Linked DNA regions of Tomitella gaofuii. The protein of the gene in region 1 interacts with the protein of each later gene in a pairwise test. Links are inferred from orthologs where the notes say so. Each region holds a gene or a part of one and is shown on either strand. Other genes may lie near its edges. The genes, in order: H4F70_RS03215 and H4F70_RS16975.

Evidence for each region.
Region 2: the proteins of H4F70_RS03215 (region 1) and H4F70_RS16975 interact in binary tests that used the Escherichia coli proteins (3 or more experiments, as listed by UniProt). The link is inferred for Tomitella gaofuii from one-to-one orthologs.

What each region holds. Positions count from the first base shown.
Region 1 is NZ_CP059900.1:691,826-701,222, reverse strand. What follows is about bases 3,427-6,285. They hold H4F70_RS03215 (aspartate-semialdehyde dehydrogenase), read right to left. Parts: upstream 5,446-6,285; coding sequence 4,408-5,445; downstream 3,427-4,407. Other genes in these bases: H4F70_RS03210 (aspartate kinase), read right to left, coding at 5,451-6,285; H4F70_RS03220 (patatin-like phospholipase family protein), read right to left, coding at 3,427-4,300. In the rest of the region: H4F70_RS03255 (hypothetical protein), read right to left, coding at 1-133; fluoride efflux transporter CrcB, read right to left, coding at 190-558; H4F70_RS03245 (fluoride efflux transporter FluC), read right to left, coding at 555-1,019; H4F70_RS03240 (dodecin), read right to left, coding at 1,151-1,363; H4F70_RS03235 (pirin family protein), read left to right, coding at 1,490-2,488; H4F70_RS03225 (L-asparaginase family protein), read left to right, coding at 3,038-3,307; more of H4F70_RS03220, read right to left, coding at 3,320-3,426; more of H4F70_RS03210, read right to left, coding at 6,286-6,716; H4F70_RS03205 (nitroreductase family protein), read left to right, coding at 6,924-7,571; homoserine O-acetyltransferase MetA, read left to right, coding at 7,618-8,529; H4F70_RS03195 (catalase), read right to left, coding at 8,551-9,397.
Region 2 is NZ_CP059900.1:3,644,619-3,654,133, reverse strand. What follows is about bases 5,530-8,506. They hold H4F70_RS16975 (peptide deformylase), read right to left. Parts: upstream 7,322-8,506; coding sequence 6,737-7,321; downstream 5,530-6,736. Other genes in these bases: H4F70_RS16965 (LytR C-terminal domain-containing protein), read left to right, coding at 7,880-8,506; H4F70_RS16970 (DUF3263 domain-containing protein), read left to right, coding at 7,561-7,869; H4F70_RS16980 (GNAT family N-acetyltransferase, cg3035/Rv0428c family), read right to left, coding at 5,620-6,723; H4F70_RS16985 (GNAT family N-acetyltransferase), read left to right, coding at 5,530-5,603. Outside these bases: H4F70_RS17005 (glycerol-3-phosphate dehydrogenase/oxidase), read right to left, coding at 176-1,723; H4F70_RS17000 (TetR/AcrR family transcriptional regulator), read right to left, coding at 1,720-2,397; H4F70_RS16995 (FAD-binding oxidoreductase), read left to right, coding at 2,603-4,186; H4F70_RS16990 (diacylglycerol kinase), read left to right, coding at 4,183-5,175; more of H4F70_RS16985, read left to right, coding at 5,250-5,529; more of H4F70_RS16965, read left to right, coding at 8,507-8,521; H4F70_RS16960 (hypothetical protein), read left to right, coding at 8,637-9,266; H4F70_RS16955 (glutamate--cysteine ligase), read left to right, coding at 9,303-9,515. UniProt on the Escherichia coli protein: Removes the formyl group from the N-terminal Met of newly synthesized proteins. Requires at least a dipeptide for an efficient rate of reaction. N-terminal L-methionine is a prerequisite for activity but the enzyme has broad specificity at other positions.

The DNA.
Region 1 (9,397 bases):
CCATGGCCGCCGCCAGGCCCGCTCCCAGCAACCCCGCGATCTCCGCAGCCTTCGCCAATGCGGCACGTCCGGCAGGCCGCCCGTCGAACCCCACCACGATGCACTGGTCGTGCCCGCCGTCGTCGCCGTCCATCCCGTGACTCCTTCCGGCTCCGTACCTCATTTGCCGTCCGCCGCCCACCGTCCGCCCTACGACACCGAGGCGAGCCACAGGCCGAACGCCGCTACGCCCGCCGTGACGGCGAGCGTCCCGGCGACGTTCGCCAGCCCCGCCGTGTAGCGGCGCGCCTCCAGCAGGCGGACCGTTTCCACGCTCGCGGTGCTGAACGTGGTGAACCCGCCGCAGAATCCTGCGCCCGCGATGACGGTGAGACCCGTCGGAGCATCCTGGAACAGGACGAGCCCTGTGAGATATCCGAGCAGCAGCGAACCGAGTACGTTGATCGCGAACGTCGCCCACGGGAACCGCAGCGTGCGGCGGGACGTGATGGCGCCGTCCAGGAGGAATCGCGCCGTGGCTCCCCCGCCGCCGGCGAGCGCGACCCAGAGCGTCGTCATGTCCGGTCGCCTTCCGGGGGCTCGGCGGGCGCGACGGCTGCGGGCCACCGCATGCGTGCCCCCACCGCGATGCCGAGGGCACAGGTGACGGCGCCGACCAGGACCGTCGCGAGCGCGTACGACGCGGCGGCGACCGTGTGACCGCGGTGCACCAGCAGGTCGGTATCCACTGCGAGCGTGCTGTAGGTGGTGAAAGCGCCGAGCATTCCGGTCCCCACGCCCAGTCGCGCGAGGGTAGATGCGCGGCCGGCGGAGCCGGCACGCTTGTGCCGGGTGAGCATCTCCAGCAGCATCCCCAGCAGGAACGCCCCCGTGATGTTGACGGCGAACGTCGTCACCGGCCAGTGCCCCGGGGCATCGGGGAAGAGCACGCCCAGGCCGTGGCGGGCGAAGGTGCCGACGACGCCGCCCACGGCGACCAGGGCTGCCAGCGCCGCCCGGGAGTGCGGTGGTGTGGACACACGTCTCCTTTCCTCTGAAGGGAAGGAGCCATCAGCCCCGGACGGGGCGGTTCAGGCCGACGCGCGGCCTCGGCGGAGATCCATCGCCGCATCCGAGCATAGCCGCTGCGGGCGGCCCACCGCAGCGGCGGTCAGTCCACGCGGAAACCGATCTTCAGCGTCACCTGCATGTACGCCACCGCGTCGTCCTCGACGTAACCGCGGGTCTCCACCACCTCGAACCATCCGATGTTGCGGATGGTCTCCGACGCCTTGGCGACGGCGTTGCGGATGGCCGCGTCGGTGCCGTCCGGCGAGGAGCCGACGACCTCCGTCATCCGATAGACGTGCCCCTCTGAACCCATCGTGATCACCTTCCTCGGCGAATCGACCGGAGCGTGCAGCATTCTCCTCCGACGCTACGGCAGCCCCGGCCGCGGCGGGCCCGGTTTCGGCCGCACCCGCACCGCGATCTCTGGCAGCATCGGGGCATGAGCAACGTCGAGGCGCATCCGCCGGAGGTCGTGTGCGGCGCGGAGGGACCGGCCGCGCACGCGATCGAGGTCATCTCCCCGCGGGACGTCCCTCTGGGCGGGCCCCGCGCGATGACGGTGCGGCGCACCCTTCCGCAGCGCACACGGTCGCTGATCGGCGCCTGGTGCTTCCTCGACCATTACGGGCCGGACGACGTCTCCGTCTCCGGCGGGATGGACGTCCCGCCGCACCCGCATACCGGACTGCAGACGGCGAGCTGGCTGTTCACCGGCGAGATCGAGCACCGCGACAGCCTGGGTGTGCACGCGATGGTGCGGCCGGGAGAGTTGAACCTGATGACCGCGGGTCGCGGCATCTGCCACTCCGAGGTGTCCACCCCGTCCACCACGGTGCTGCACGGCACGCAGCTGTGGATCGCGCTGCCGGAGGCGCATCGCGACGGCCCGCGCGACTTCGCGCACTACGTCCCCGACCCGGTCCGAGCCGGGCGGCTCACCGCCCGGGTGTTCCTCGGTGGGCTGCTGGGGTCGGAGTCGCCGGTGCGGACGGCGACTCCGCTGCTGGGAGCCGAACTGCTGCTGCCCGTGGGCGCGAGCGCCGAGTTCACGGTGGAACCGGCTTTCGAGCACGGCCTGATGGTGGACGCCGGCGCCGTCGATCTCTGCGGGACCGTTCTGGAACGCGCCGACCTCGGCTTCGCGGCCGCGGGCAGGCCGACGCTGCGGATCACCAACCTGGCCGAGGTCCCCGCCCGCATGCTGCTGCTGGGCGGCCCCCCGTTCGGCGAGGAAATCGTCATGTGGTGGAACTTCGTGGGCCGCTCGCACGAGGACATCGCCGCATACCGCGAGGAATGGCAGCAGCACTCCCCGCGCTTCGGCGCCGTGCAGGGGTACGGGGGCCACGAACCCGCGAGCCACGCCCCTGCAAGCATCGAACGCCTACCCGCGCCACCACTGCCCCACGCCCGCATCACACCCCGCCGCAACCGGTGACCCGCCCCGACACACGCGTGGTGGTCCTCGCCACCGGGGGCACCATCGCGGCCACGCGCGACGCCACCGGCGCACTGGCACCCGGGCGCAGCGCCGGCGATCTGCTCGCCGGCATCGCCGCCCGCACGGTGGCCGAGGCGCGCGCGGGCGCCGACGGCGTCGTCGTATTGCACGGCACCGACACGATGGAGGAGACCGCGCTCGTCACCGATCTGACTGTCGCCCAGACGCGGATCGCCGCGCCGGTGGTGTTCACCGGCGCGCAGCGCGGCGCCGACCACCCCGAGCCCGACGGACCCGGGAACCTGCTCCTCGCCCTGAACATCGCGGGCGGCGCACCCGGTTCCGCACCGCCGGGGGCGCGGATCGCTTTCGCCGGGAAGACGTTGCCCGTCTGGGGGACCCGCAAGACGAGCACCACAGCACTGGAAGGGTTCGAGACCTGGCCGGACGGGCGGGAGGCGGACGCGGCGCGGCAACGGGGGCTGGCCGCACTACCGGCGACCGGTCGCCCGGACTCGGCGGGGCCGCTCCCCCCGGGTGGACACCGTGGCGCTGTATCCCGGCGTCGACGCCACCGCGATCGACGCCCTGTGCGCCGTAGGCGCCCGCGGACTCGTGCTCGAGGCGATGGGGCCCGGCAACGCCAACGCCGCTGTGGTGCAGGCAGTGCGCCAGTCGATCGCCGCCGGTGTCGCTGTCGTCGTCTCCACCCGAGTGCCGTGCGGTCCCGCCTTCGCCGACTACGGCGGCGGCGGTGCCGACCTCGCCGACGCGGGCGCGCGGCCCGGCGACGTGGCGCAGGCCTTCACCGGCTGACCGACCGCCCGATCATCCGCCGAATCCGTGCCGGCACTGCGTCACATACTCGGCGAAGTCCCAGCCGGCCAGAAATCCGCGCGCGGACTCCGCGCCCCTGGCATAGAGCGCGTCCACCTGTGCGGCGGTGATGTCGAAATCGATGGGGCTCACCGCGTCGGACGGCACGAAGATCGTCCTGCGCACCGTGCACGGGTCGTTCATGTAGGCCGCATCCTGGTTGCTCAGCAGGGTGCCGAGGGCCGCCAGGGCGATCGAGAACGGCCCGCTCACCGCGTGCGTCGGCGGCACCAGGCCCGGGCGCGCGCTGAGCCGGATGCCGAAGGTGGGCCACAGCGGATCGGCGCTGTTCGGCCTGTCGAACAGCTCGATGGGAAAATCGTCCACCAGCCCGCCGTCCACCCACGTCGCACCCGATACCCGCACCGGCTGGAACAGGAACGGGATCGCCGCCGAGGCGCGCACCGCCTTCGCCACCGGGAACTCGTCGGGATCCTTCTCGTACGCGGGCAGGTCCCATGGGATGCGCACCAGCCGGCGCCGGGACAGGTCGCTGGCCGTGATCACCAGCGACCAGGCGTACTTGCGTTCCAGGCCGGCATCGTCGGCCTCGCCCAGCCGCAGGTCACCGAAGGTCCGCACCCCCAAGTCCTTCAGCACGCCCGCGACGAAGGATTCAAGATAGGCGCCCTCGTAGATGCCGTCCGCGGTGAGCAGCGAGAGCATGGAACCGACGAGGGGGACGCGGCCGACGAGGCTGCGGTCCTGGAACTTGGTGTAGTCGATCGCGTCGACGATGTCGTGCAGGCGGCCGAGCGGTTCGCCCGCCTTCTGCAGCGCTGCCACGAACGCCGCGACGATCGACCCCGCACTGGACCCCGCCACGCGTGGAAACGTGTAGCCGGCCTCGGCCAGCACGTCCACCGCCCCGACAAGGCCGATTCCGCGCACGCCCCCGCCCTCACAGACGAGGTCGGCCCGCTTGTCCGTCATGACGCACCTCGCACACAACTCCGATCACGTACTTTCCGTCGATTCTCCTCCCGGAATCGGCAGAAAGTACGTGATCGGCGTGCAGTGCCCGAGGCGATGCCCTGCGGCTACTCCTTGACCAGCAGCTCCGCGATCTGGATGGTGTTAAGCGCCGCGCCCTTGCGCAGATTGTCACCCGAGACGAACAGCGCCAGGCCGCGCCCCTCGGGGACGCCCTCATCCTTGCGGATGCGGCCGACGAGCGAGTTGTCCTGACCGGCGGCGGCGAGCGGGGTGGGCACGTCCACGAGTTCCACGCCCGGCGCGTCCGCCAGCAACTTCTGTGCGTCCTCCACGCTGAGGGGGCGGTCGAACTCGGCGTTGATCGCCAGCGAGTGGCCGGTGAACACCGGCACGCGCACGCAGGTGCCGGACACGAGCAGCTCGGGGATGCCGAGGATGCGGCGCGACTCGTTGCGCAGCTTCTGGTCCTCGTCGGTCTCGCCCGAGCCGTCGTCGACCAGGCCGCCCGCGAGCGCCACCACGTCGAACGCGATAGGCGCCACGTAGTTCTCGGGCTCGGGAAAGTCGGCGGCGGAACCGTCGTGCACCAGTTTCTCCGCGTCGTCGATGACGGCGCGGGTCTGCGAGGCCAGCTCCTTGATGCCGGCCAGCCCGCTGCCGGAGACGGCCTGGTAGGTGGAGACGATGAGCCGCTGGAGCCCGGCGGCCCCGTGCAGCGGCCCCAGCACCGGCATGGCGGCCATCGTGGTGCAGTTGGGGTTGGCGATGATGCCCTTCGGCCGGTTCGCCATGTCGCCCGGATTGACCTCGCTGACCACCAGCGGCACGTCGGGGTCCTTGCGCCACGCCGACGAGTTGTCCACCACCACGGCGCCTGCGGCCGCGAAGCGCGGAGCCTGCTCCTTCGACAGCGTGCCGCCGGCGGAGAACAGAGCGATGTCGATGCCCTTGAGGTCCTCATCGGGCGTGGCCGCCGTGTCCTCCACGACGATGTCCTCGTCGCGGAACGGCAGCGTCGTGCCCGCCGAGCGCGCGGACGCGAAGAACCGCACCTTGTCGGCGGGGAAGTTCCGCTCCTCGAGCAGGCGGCGCATCACCACGCCCACCTGGCCGGTGGCTCCTACTACTGCGAGTGTGGTCATCGGAATCAGCGCCCCGTTCCGGCGTAGACCTTGGCGGGCTCGTCGCCGCCCAGGTCGAACGCCTTGTGCACGACGCGGACGGCCTCGTCCACGTCGGTGTCCTTGACCAGTACCGAGATGCGGATCTCGGAGGTGGAGATCAAGTCGATGTTGATGCCGGCCTGGGCGAGCGCCTCGAAGAAGGTGGCAGTCACGCCCGGGTGGCTCTTCATACCCGCGCCCACCAGCGACACCTTGCCGATGTGGTCGTCGAACACCACGTTGCGGAACCCGATCCGGTCCTTGGCCGCGGTGAGGGCCTCGACGCACTTGGCGGTGTCGTCGGTGGGCAGTGTGAAGGTGATGTCGGTCTTGCCGGTCTCCATCTCGGAGACGTTCTGCAGCACCATGTCGATGTTGATGTCGGCGTCGGCGACCACACGGAACAGGCTGGCGGCGTATCCCGGCGAATCGGGTAGTCCCTGCACGGTGACCTGCGACTCGTCGCGATCGTGTGCGACGCCGGTGAGGACGGCTTCTTCCACGGGGATATCCTCCATCGATCCGGACACCATGGTGCCCGGCTTGTCGGTGTATGACGAGCGGACGTGGATGGGCAGGTTCGCTCCACGGGCGTACTCCACGCAGCGGAGCATGAGCACCTTGGACCCGCAGGCCGCCATCTCCAGCATTTCTTCGAACGAGATGTTGTCGAGCTTCTTCGCGTCGGGCACGATCCGCGGGTCTGCCGTGTACACGCCGTCGACATCCGAGTAGATCTCGCACACGTCGGCGTCGAGCGCTGCGGCCAGGGCGACAGCCGTGGTGTCGGAGCCGCCACGGCCCAGCGTCGTCACGTCCTTGGTGTCCTGACTGACGCCCTGGAATCCGGCGACCATCGCGATCGACCCCTCGTCGAGGGCCTGCTGCACGCGGCCGGGGGTGACGTCGATGATCTTGGCCTTGCCGTGCGCCGCCGTGGTGACGACGCCGGCCTGCGAACCGGTGAACGAGCGCGCCTCGGCGCCCAGGGAGCTGATCGCCATCGCCACGAGCGCATTGGAGATGCGCTCACCCGAGGTGAGCAGCATGTCCATCTCACGCGCGGGGGGCACCGGGTTCACCTGCTGGGCCAGGTCCAGGAGCTCATCGGTGGTATCGCCCATGGCGGAGACGACGACGGCGACGTGGTTGCCCTGCTTCTTCGTCTCGACGATCCGCTCGGCCACGCGCCGGATGCGGTCGGCGCTCTCCACCGACGATCCGCCGTATTTCTGCACGACGATTGCCACGCTAGGGTTCCTCCAGACAGTGCTGTTCGATCACAGGTCGTTGGTCGGTCACTGTTTCTATCGGTCGTAATCAGAGATCCAGGGTACCGATCAACGGGCCGCAGCATCAGGTTGGCGTCAGGGGGCGTGCACTGCGTCACGTCACGCGGGTGAGGCGTCGGTCACCGCCGCGGGTGCGCCGGGCCCGTGCGTGGATACCATGCGGCCGTGCCGCAGATCTTCGACGAGCCGAGGCCCGCGCAACCGCTTCATCCGCATGCCGACCGGTCGGCGGACGCCGGCGTCCGGATCCACCCGGTGATCGCGCAGCGTTGGAGCGCGCGCAACCTCGACCCTGACGCCGTGATGACGCCCGACGAGCTGCTCGCGGCCGTCGAGTCGGCTCGGGTGGCCGCCTCCTGGGGCGGCACGTTCCCCGTGCGGTTCGTCGCCGGGCTCCGCGGCGACTCCGCGCACACGGCGCTCGCCTCGTTGCTCTCTGACGGGAACAAGCGCTGGGCGGCGTCGGCGGGGGCGCTGCTGCTGGGCGTCGTGCAGACGGCCAACGACAAGGGCGATCTGCCGTACGCGATGTTCGACGCCGGCCTGGCGACGGCGCAGCTGTCGCTCCAGGCCGTGTCGATGGGACTCGTCGCGCATCCGATGTCGGGATTCGACCGGGACGAAGCGCGGCGGGCCTTGCAGATCCCGGACGTCTTCGAGCCGCTGGTGATGATCTCGTTGGGGCACCTCGGGACCGAGGACGGCGCGGACCCGAGGATCGTCGAGCGGGACCGCGCGCCGCGTCGGCGGCCGGCACTGGAGGACATGGTGTTCGGAGAGCGGTGGGGGGCGCCGTTCTCGGCCGAAGCGTGAACGGTCCGGCGCATCCGGGGCACACACCGGAATACAGTGGTCGTCGATGCCTGTAACCATGCCGTGCGACCTGCCGGCGCGGACGATTCTGGAGTCCGAGCGGATCTTCGTCATGTCCGACGAACGCGCCGGACATCAAGACATCCGTCCGCTGCGGATCGCGATCGCGAACCTCATGCCCGCCAAGGTCGTCGCCGAGACGCAACTGCTGCGGCTGCTCAGCAACACTCCGCTGCAGATCGACATCACATTGCTGCACATGGCCAGCCATGTCTCGCGCACCACTTCGGCCGACCACCTCGACGCGTTCTACTCGACGTTCGACGACGTGTCCGAGCAACACTTCGACGGACTGATCATCACCGGAGCCCCGGTCGAGCGGCTCGACTTCGAACAGGTCGACTACTGGCCGGAGCTGACCCGGATCCTGGACTGGTCGCGTACCCACGTCCAGTCCACCCTGCACGTGTGCTGGGGCGCCCAAGCCGCGTTGTACCGGCACTACCGGGTGGGCAAGTACGAGATGCCCCGGAAGCTGTCGGGAGTGTTCCGCCATCAGCTCACCGGCGGCCGTTCGGCGGTGACGACCGGCTTCGACGACGAGTTTTTGGCCCCGCACTCGCGGTACACCGACGTCCGGGCCGACGACATCGAGGCGACGGGCGAGGTCGAAGTTCTGGCGCGCAGCGACGAGGCCGGGGTGTTCCTCGCGGCCACCCCGGACGGCCGCCAGGTGTTCGTCACCGGCCATCCGGAGTACGACGCGGACACGCTGGCCCGTGAGTACGCGCGTGACCGGAGCCAGGATCTGCCGGTGCCGGCCCCAGCGCACTACTTCCCGGACGACGACCCCGCAGCCCCGCCGGTGAACCGGTGGCGCGGGCACGGTCAGCTGCTTTTCACGAACTGGCTCAATTATTGCGTGTACCAGGAGACGCCGTACGACCCCACTGGGTGACGAGCCGCCCCGGCCGCGCGCTCACCCCAGCGCGTCGATGGCCGCCCGCACCCCCTCGCCGTAGGCGGGGTCGCACGCCGTGCAGTGGGCGATGTGCCGCTCGACGGTCGCCGGCGACGCGCCCTTGATGGCGCGCGCGGTGTTGTCGAACAGCGCCTGCTTCTGCCCGGCATCCATCAGGTTGAACAGCGCCCGCGGCTGGGAGTAGTAGTCGTCGTCATCGGCACGGAAGTCGAACCGGTCCGCCACCGCCCCGACCGTCTGCGGCGGCTCGGCGTATCCGGGCTGCTCCTGCCACAGTCCGTCGCCGTTCGGCTCGTAGTGCTTGGTAGACCCCTGGTTGCCGTCCACCCGCATCGTCCCGTCGCGGTGGAAGTTGCCCACCGGGCAGCGCGCCTGGTTGACCGGGATCTGGTAGTTGTTCACGCCCAGGCGGTAACGCTGCGCGTCGCCGTAGGAGAACAGGCGCCCCTGCAGCATGCGATCCGGGGAGAACCCGATGCCGGGCACCACGTGCGCCGGATTGAACGCGGCCTGCTCGACCTCCGCGAAGTAGTTGTCCGCATTGCGGTTCAGCTCCCACTCGCCCACCTCGATCAGCGGGTAGTCGGCCTTGGGCCACACCTTGGTCAGGTCGAACGGGTGGTACGGCACCTTCTCGGCGTCCGCTTCCGGCATCACCTGCACGCACAGCGTCCACTTGGGGAACTCGCCGCGCTCGATCGCCTCGTAGAGGTCGCGCTGGCTGGATTCGCGGTCGCCGGCGACGACGGCCGCGGCCTCCTCGTCGGTGAGGTTCTTGATGCCCTGACGGCACACGTGGTGGAACTTGACCCAGAAGCGCTCGCCGTCGGCGTTGACGAGGCTG
Region 2 (9,515 bases), 3.0 Mb from region 1 along the record:
GCGGAGGCGCGGCGCCGGCGGCCTGGGCGATCCTTCCGGTGGCGTCCGTGCTCCGCCGGGCCGTACGGCTCCCCGGCGGTCCCCGTCGCCCGAGGCCGCGCACCTCTTCCACTCTCCGGCCCGGGAACGCGTGCTCGGCGTGGGTAAGAGGTGCTCGGCGTGGGTGGGGCAAGCCTCAGAAGAACCCCTGCACCGCGACCAGCGCGCGTTCCCGGTCGGCGGCAACCAGGCCGATGCGGGTGCGCCGGTCCAGTACGTCCGCGGCGTCGAGGGCGCCCTCGCAGGTGAGCGCGAACTCCACCTCGGCGCGGGTCACGTCGATGCCCTCGACAATCGGCCCCGCGGGGTCGGTGCAGGTGGCGCTCTCGAGCACCTCGGGCGCCTCGTCGCCGAAGCGTTCGCGCAGCGACTGCGGCCCCGCCGGCGCGGACGGATCCGGGGAGGTGGTCCCGGTGGCCGGGTGCATCGGCGCGCCGACCAGTGCGAGGTCGCGGGTGCGGCAGGGTCCGCCGTCGACGTCGCGTTGCGCGATCACGCGGTCGACGGTGTCCTCCGCCATGTACCGGTATTCGGTGAGCTTGCCGCCCACCACGCTGAGGACGCCCTCGGGGGATTCGAGCACCGCATGCTCGCGCGAGAGGTCCGAGGTGCGTCCCTCGCCCGAGTCGATGAGCGGGCGCAGTCCGGCGTACGCCCCGAGGACGTCGTCGCGGGTGAGAGGCGCGTCGAGTGCGGTGTTGACGGTGTCGAGCAGGAAGTCGACCTCCTGCGGCGACGGCTGCGGCTCGTCGGGGATGGGGCCGGGCGCATCCTCGTCGGTGAGCCCCACGTACACCCGGCCCAGCTGCTGGGGCAGGACGAAGACGAACCGGTTGGTCTCTCCGGGGATCGGCACGGTGAGCGACGCGGTGGGGTGGCCGAAGGTCGCGGAATCGAGCACCAGGTGCGTGCCGCGGCTGGGGCGCAGGCTGATCGACGGGTCCACCTCGCCCGCCCACACGCCGGCGGCGTTGACGACGGCGCGGGCCCGCATTTCGAACGACTCGCCGGTCAGCGTGTCGGTGAGCGTCGCGCCGGAGCCGGTGACCGTGGAGGCGCGGACCCGGGTGAGGATCCGCGCGCCGTTCTCTGCAGCGGTGCGTGCGACGGCGACGACGAGGCGCGCGTCGTCCACCAACTGCCCATCGTGGTTCACGTAGCCGCCGGCGAGGCCCGTGCGGGCGACGGTGGGGGACAGCGCGATAGCGGTGCGTGCGTCGACTTTGCGGGACCTCGGCAGCACTGACGCGGGGGTGCGGGCCGCGGCGCGCAGGGCGTCGCCCGCGAGGAACCCCGCCCGCGTCAGATAGCGCTGCGCCGCGCCCATGGACGGCAGCAGCGGCACCAGCTGCGGCAGGGTGCGGGTGAGATGCGGTGCGGTGCGGGTCATGAGGATGCCGCGTTCGACGGCGCTACGTCGGGCGATGCCCACGTTGCCGGAGGCGAGGTACCGCAGTCCTCCGTGCACAAGCTTGGAGCTCCAGCGGCTGGTGCCGAAGGCCAGGTCGTGGGCCTCGACCAATGCGACGTCGAGTCCGCGCGCCGCCGCGTCGAGCGCGACACCCGCACCCGTGATGCCGCCGCCGATGACGAGCAGGTCGACGACGCCGCCGTCCGCCAGGGACTGCAGCTCCGTGGCGCGGCGTGCGGCGTTGAGTGAGGATGCGGGGTGCGCGGTGCTCATGGTGCGAGGTATCCGTTCAGTGCGTGGGCGAGCTCGTCGGACAGGGCATGGGTATCGAGGATGGGCGCGACGATCCCGGCGGACTGCATCGCCGACTGCGCCATGAGCAGGACCATGGTCGCGAGCTGTGCGGGGTCTCCCGCGCGCACCTCGCCCTGTTGCTGCAAGCGGGCGATGTGCGTGGTGAGTACGTCGATCAGGGCGCGCTGGCTGGTGCCCAACCGGGTCAGGACGTAGGTGCGGAAGACCTCGGGGCTCTGGTGCAGCACGGCGTGCAGCACGGTGTGATCTGCCAGCCTCCAGGTGATGTCCACGACGTGATCGACCAGGTCGGCGCGGTCGCGGGCGAGGGCGGGCCGGTCGTCGGCGATGCGCAGGATCTCCCGGGTGAGCAGCGCTGCCAGGACTTCTTCCATGCCCGACCAGCGGCGGTACACGGTGGGACGGCTGACCCCCGCGCGCCGCGCCACCTCCGCCACCGTGAGGCGGTCCACGCCCAGGTCCACCACCGCGCGCGCGGTGCTGTCGAGGATGGCGTCGTCCACCGGGTGGGTGTCCGGGCCGGGCGCCGGCGCCGGATCGAGCGCCGGTTCGTGCGCGCGGGCGATGTCGGCCGCGGCCGCGGGCCTCCGCCCGGCCGTGACCCCCGAAGCGCCGTTACGGATTGACAACATGTGTAATACTGTAATGCATGCGGCGGGCGGATGCAGCAGCCGCTGCTTGGACCGCCATCGCCCGGTTCGCCGCTGGTCCGCGCATGACGGCTGACTGATCCGCCCACCACCGACCCGACAGATCGCGAGGGACACGACGATGGACGATTCCACCACCGGCGGTGCTCGATCCGCGTTTCCGGCGCATACGCTGCCGCTGCCCCCGATGAAGTGGGACGCGTGGGGCGACCCGTCCGCCGCCACGGCGCTGTCGGACGGCATCCGTTCGCTGCTCGAGCAGGCGTTGGGGGTATCGGTGGCCGACGCCGCGCGCCGCAGCCCGGCGGAGGTGGAGCTTGCGCCGTCGGCCCTCCCCGCGGCGGACCGCGACGCCTTCGTGGAGATCGTCGGCGCCGGACACGTCGGTACCTCCGACGGCGACCGGCTGTCCCGCGCAGGCGGCAAATCCACCCCGGATCTGTTGCGCCGCACCCGTGCGCCCAGGCAGGATGCGCCGGACGCGGTGCTGGCGCCCGGCACCGACGACGAAGTCGCGCGCGTCCTCGCGCACTGCTCGCGGCGGTCGATCGCGGTCGTGCCGTTCGGCGGCGGCACCAGCGTGGTCGGCGGGCTGAACCCGGTGCGCGAGGGCCACACGGCCGTGGTCTCGCTGGACCTGCGCAGGTTCGACCGGCTGGAGGCGCTCGACGAGGTCTCAGGGGAGGCGGTCCTGGGTGCGGGGGTCACGGGCCCCGAGGCGGAGCGTGTGCTGGGCGAGCGCGGGTTCTCGTTGGGGCACTTTCCGCAGAGCTTCCAGTACGCGACCATCGGCGGGTTCGCCGCCACCCGGTCGTCGGGGCAGGCGTCCGCCGGGTACGGCCGCTTCGACGACATGATCAGCGGGCTCACCCTGGTCACCCCCGCCGGGGTGCTCGAGACGGGCGGGCCGGCTCCGGCCAGCGCGGCGGGCCCGGACCTGCGCCAGCTCGTGGCCGGGTCGGAGGGCACTCTCGGGGTCATCACCCGGGTCCGGCTGCGCGTGCACCGGGTGCCGGAGTCCGTGCGGTACGAGGCGTGGGCGTTCGACGACTTCGCCGCGGGTGCGGAGGCGATGCGCGTCGTGGAACAGCAGGGGGCCGGCCCCACGGTGATGCGCCTGTCCGACGAAGCCGAGACCGGCATCAACCTGGCCACCACGGAACACATCGGGGCGCAGCAGATCACGGGCGGGTGCCTGGCGGTCACCACGTTCGAGGGCACCGCGGCGCACGCGGAGTCCCGGCACGCGGAGACGCGCGCGTTGTTCGAGGCGCACGGCGGCCGGTCGCTGGGCGAGCAGCCCGCGCGCGATTGGGACGCAGGCAGGTTCTCGGCGCCCTATCTCAGGGACGCGCTGCTCGATGCCGGCGCCTTGTGCGAGACCCTCGAGACCGCCACGTCCTGGTCCAACCTGCATGCGCTGAAGGCGGAGGTGACGACCGCGCTCACGGACGCCCTCCGGCAGACGGGCACGCCGACGCTCGTCATGTGCCACATCTCGCACGTCTACCCCACGGGCGCGTCGTTGTACTTCACCGTGGTCGCCGGTCAGCGCGGTGACGCCGTCGAGCAGTGGGCGTCGGCCAAACGGGCGGCGAGCGACGCGATCGTGGAGCACGGGGGCACGATCACCCACCACCATGCCGTGGGGGCGGACCACCGCGAGTGGATGACCCGGGAGATCGGCGAGCTGGGCGTGGCGGTACTGCGCTCGGTGAAGCGCACGCTCGACCCGGCCGGCATCCTCAATCCCGGAAAGCTGATCCCATGACGGCCGCCCGCCGCGGCGCCGGGCCGCATTATGCGATGCTCACGAATCCGTATTCGGGTCACGGCAAGGCGCGCGACATCGCCGAGCGTGCGGGGCGGCGCCTGCGGGCGTCGGGCGCGTCGATCACCGAACTGATCGGTGACGATGCGGACGACGCGCTGCGGCTGGCACGCAAGGCGGTCGCCGAGCGTCCCGATGTTCTCGTGGTCACCGGAGGCGACGGCGTGATCGGCATCGCACTGCAGGCCGTGGCGGGCACCGGCGTGCCGCTGGGGATCATCCCCGCAGGCACCGGCAATGACCATGCGCGTGAGTACGGCATCCCCATCGGCGATCCGGAGGCCGCCGCCGACGTCGTCACCGCCGGCACCGTCATGGAGGTCGACCTGGGTCGGGTCCGCACGGGGGACGGCGCGGATCACTGGTTCGGGACGGTGCTCGCGGCCGGGTTCGACTCGCTGGTCAGCGACCGCACCAACCGCATGACCTGGCCGCACGGACGCATGCGCTACAACCTGGCGATCCTCGCGGAGTTCCTCAACCTGCGGCCGCTGCCGTTCCGCCTGGTCCTCGACGGTGCCGCTGCCGAGCCGGGCGACGGCAACGCGGGGGAGCCGGGCAGGGTGATCGAGGAGGACGTCGTGCTCGCCGCGGTCGGAAACACCCGCAGCTACGGCGGCGGCATGCGCATCTGTCCGGATGCCGACCCGGCCGACGGCCTGCTCGATGTCACCGTCATCCGCTACATCCCCCGGCGCACGCTGGTGCGGCTGTTTCCCACCGTGTTCCGCGGTACGCACGTGCACAGGCCCGAAGTGATCACCACGCGGGCGCGCCGCATCGAGATCTCCTCACCCGGCATCAACGCCTACGCCGACGGCGACCGGTTGGGGCGTCTGCCTGCGGTGATCACGGCGGACCCGCGGGCGCTGCGGCTGCTGGCCCCGGCGGAAAGGGCGGCTCCGGCGCAAGACTCAGGTGAATCATGACCGGTTCTCAGGTTTCGGTGCTAGAACGGTCGTGAGTGCGGCAACGCGCTCGTCGACCCACATCGGGAGGTGCGATGAACGCGAACGACACGGCGGCCGGCCCGGGCACCGGGACGCCCGCCTTGGGCCTGGTCGAGAACACCGCGCAGGACCGCTTCGAGCTGCGGGTGGGTGACGAGCTCATCGGCATCCTCGGCTACGCGGTGGAGACGCCGGGGGAGAGCGCTGCCACGGCCGGCGTCGGCACGCAGGTGGCCTTCATGCACACCGTGATCATGGAGGATCACTGGCGGCGTGGGTTGGCGGCGGAACTCGTCGAGTTCGCCATGACGGCCGCGCGCGACCGCGGCTGGCGCGTGCGACCCGTGTGCACCTATGTGCAGCGCTTTCTCGTGAAGAACCCGGACTTCCAGCACATCACGGTCTAGACGGGCCCGGGTCCCCTCAGAGGGCCGGGTGCAGGCGGACGTACCGGCACCGATGGTGATCGGCGAAGCCCAGCGCGCGCACCGCGGCGTCCTCGAACCCGATCCGCAGATCGTGGCGATCCTCACCGGTTGCGGCACTGTCCGCGTCGCCGCCCGCTTTCCCGGCAGCGTCCCCGCCCGTGACCCCGTCGGACCCGAGCACGGCGAGCACCGCGCCGGCCGCCCCGGAGCGGGCCGCCCACCGGCACAGCGCCTCCACCGCTGCGCCCATGCCGTCGGCGCCGTCATCGTGGGCCGCTCCGGCCGCGCGCCCGCGTTCCCGTTCCGCAGACTCGACCGTGAGCACCGCCCACACCCGGCCGTCGGAACCCTCGGAGATCCGTGCCGCGACATCCATCGGGCACCCGGCGGCGTCGAGCGGGACGCGCGCCGCGCCGCCATGCCCGGCGGTGGCCGAGGCCGTTGCCCCGGCGGTGACCCTGGTGGCCGGCCCGGTGACGGCGCCCGTAGGCCGACCCGGCACGCGCAGCGGCAGATCCGCGGTGAGCACGAGGTGTTCGCCGAAGCTGTGCCACTCGGCAGGCGGGCGCACGAGGCGATCGGGCAGGCGCAGGGTGAGCGGCAGGTCGCGGCCGGTGAACCACGCGTCGAGCCTGTCCAGGGTGCGGGTGTCGAGAAGATCGTGGAAGAAATCTCCCTCCGGCATCGACGGGTCCGCCAGGGGCGTCGCCGTGCCTCCGGCCAGCGGGTCGGCGCCGTCGGCCCGGGCCACCCACCCGGACACCCACGCCGTTTCGATGTCCGGGCGCGACCACGCGATCGCGGACTCGAGGGCGCGGATCGACGACGTCCGCACCGGCCGCGGCGGCACGGACTTGAGCACCACCACCCGACCCGGTTCCACCGACACCTCGGAGCCGTCGGCCGTCCTCACCCGCACGAGCGGGCTGAGCGCGACCAGCGTGCCCAACGCGTCGGACTGCGACGGCACGGATCCGGGCTCGCGCCGGAACCGCAGCACCACACGGGAGCCGACGGCGGGCGTCGGATGCCTGCGGCCAGGGCCCATCGCGTCGTCGCCTCCCGTCAGCGCATCGTCGTTGCGGCCGGTTCCGGTCACGCCCGGCCCGGTGTCAGTAGCCGAACGGGTCGTCGTCCTCGCCGGGGGTCCAGCTGTTGCCGGGGGCGCCCCACCCGTTCTGCTTGAGCATCTTCTTGGCCGCGCGCTTGTTACGGCCGATCAGCGCATCAAGGTAGAGGAAACCGTCGAGGTGGCCGACCTCGTGCTGCAGGCAGCGGGCGAAGAACCCGGTGCCCTCCACGGTGACCTGCTCGCCGGCGGCGTCCAGCCCGGTGACCCGCGCCCAGTCGGCGCGTCCTGTCGGGTACTGCTCGCCGGGCACGGACAGGCAGCCCTCCACGTCGTCGTCCTCGTCGGGCATGGTCTCGGGGATCTCGGAGGTCTCCAGCACGGGGTTGATGACCTCGCCGCGCCGCCGCTCGCCGCCGCGGTCCGACCGGTCGTCGGGGCAGTCGTAGACGAACACCCGCAGATCGACTCCCACCTGATTGGCGGCCAGGCCGACGCCGTTGGCGGCGTCCATCGTCTCGTACATGTCGCGGATCAGCTCGGCGATGTCCGCCGGGTCGCCGTCGAACGGCTTCGTCGGCTGGTGCAGAACGGGGTCGCCGACGATGCGGATGGGAAGGATTGCCATGGTCATACAGGATAGTGCGCGCCGTCCGCAGCGCTGCCCCGGCCTGACCGGTGCCGTGCGGAGCCCCGACACGACCCGGCCAGGTCCCCTGGGTGACCGGGCGACCGTGGTTCAATGGCCGCAGGAATCACAGGGCTGTCATTCCTGACCGGGTTCGTTCCTGATCGGGTCGGCGCCGGGCGGTGCGGCACGCATTCCGTGCGGCACGGGGCCGTGAGAAACGGGGAGTCGAGGAGACGATGGACGGCGCAGCAGCGCGAGAGACGACCGGCGACGACGCGCACCAACCGGAGGACGGGCTCACCCGCCGCGAGCGCGACATCCTGGCCTTCGAGCGCCAGTGGTGGAAGTTCGCGGGGGCCAAGGAAGAGGCCATCAAGGAGACGTTCGGCCTGTCCGCCACCCGGTACTACCAGGTTCTCAACGCCCTGGTGGACCGCCCGGAGGCGCTCGCGGCGGACCCCTTGCTGGTGAAGCGGCTCAGGCGCTTGCGTGCCAGCAGGCAGAAGGCGCGTGCGGCCCGGCGCCTCGGAATCACCATCACCTAAACTCGCTGCGGTGAGTACCCCTTCCCCCGAGCCGTCGGGACTTCCGCTGCGGGCACTGGCGATGGTGCTGCTGTCCGCCGCGATCGTGTTCGCCGGTCTCGGGTTCCTCAGCATGTCCGGCTCCGACGCGGACGCCGCCGCGTCGGGTTCGTCCGCGCCCACCACGGCCGCGCAGGGCGGATCCGGCGGAACGGCACGGGCCGCCGATGCGGCGCGGCAGACGCGGAGCGCCGCGAGGGGGACGACGGCGGAGCCGACCGGGACGGCTGCGGAATCCACGACCGCCCCGGAATCCGGGACGACGGGCGCCGCTGCCACGACCACGCAGGCCGCGGCCGCGGGAGCAGCCGGAAACGTCAGCGACGCGGAGGCCAAACGGACGCCGGTGCGGGTCTACAACAACAGCACCGTCGAGGGACTCGCCGGTGACACGGCCGGCACGCTGGAATCCGAGGGGTGGTCCGTCGCCCACGTCGGCAACTACAACGACGGCGAGGTGCCGCGCAGCGCCGTCTACTACGGCGACGGCGCGGCCGAGAAGGCGGCGGCGCAGAAGGTGGGCGCCGAGCTGGGGCTGCCGGTGGAGCCGCGCTTCCCGGGCATCATGAGCGCGTCGCCCGGGGTCATCGTCATCGTCACCGCGGACCGGTGAGCCGGAGGCCGGATCACCGCGCGGTCCGCGGGCCGCGGCGGCGGGAGCGCACCACCGTCCCACGCCACGAGCCCGCCTGATTATGCTCAGGGCACTACTTCGAGGAGGCCGACCCATGACCAACCGTTCGCACAGCCACCTTCGGCGCAGCCCGTGGCTGGTGGCGCCGGCCATCGCGGTGGCGGCTGTCGCGCTCACGGCGTGCAGCAACAGCGAGACGTCCGCCCCGGCGGACGCCACCTATGAGCTTCCGGCCGTGTTCACCGGGGCACCCGACCCGGCGGCCGCGGACGGCGGTGCGGTGGGCGCCCACAACGAGGCGGCCGGCACGGACGGTGACGCCAAGAAGCCGCAGGTGGCCTACGGGTTCACCGCCGCGCTGAAGAACGCGGCGGGCGACCAGGTCGGCACCGTGCAGCTCGGCGACAAGCAGGGCGGCCTCACCGTCAACGTCGAGGTGGATGACAGCGACCTCGACGCCGGCATCTACAAGGTCGGCATCACCGACAACGGCGCGTGCGTGGCGGCGGACCAGTTCCAGTCGGCCGGGCAGGTCCGCAGTCTCGGCGGCGGCGAGGGCGGCACCACGCTGACGTTGCCGATCTCCGACGCCGGCGACGGCACCCTCGACACCACCGTTCCGGGCGTCCAGGTGGAGCAGCTCGCGGCGGGGCAGGGCAGCGCCGTGGTCGTCATGTCCGCCGATGACACCCGCGTGAGCTGCGGCGTCGTCGAGGGCCGCTGACCGGGCACCGGACAGAGCGCTACCCGGGCGCCGCACGTGTCCATCGCGTTCGCCGGCTCGCCGCGGCCCACCATCGGGGTCGAGTGGGAGCTCGCCCTGGTGGACCGCCGCACCCGCGACCTGCGCAATGACGCCGAACGGTTGCTCACGGCGGTGCGCCGCGAGCAGCCGTCGCAGGCGGCGCGGCTGCACGGCGAACTGCTGCGCAACACCGTCGAACTCGTCACCGGGGTGTGCGTCGACGTCGCC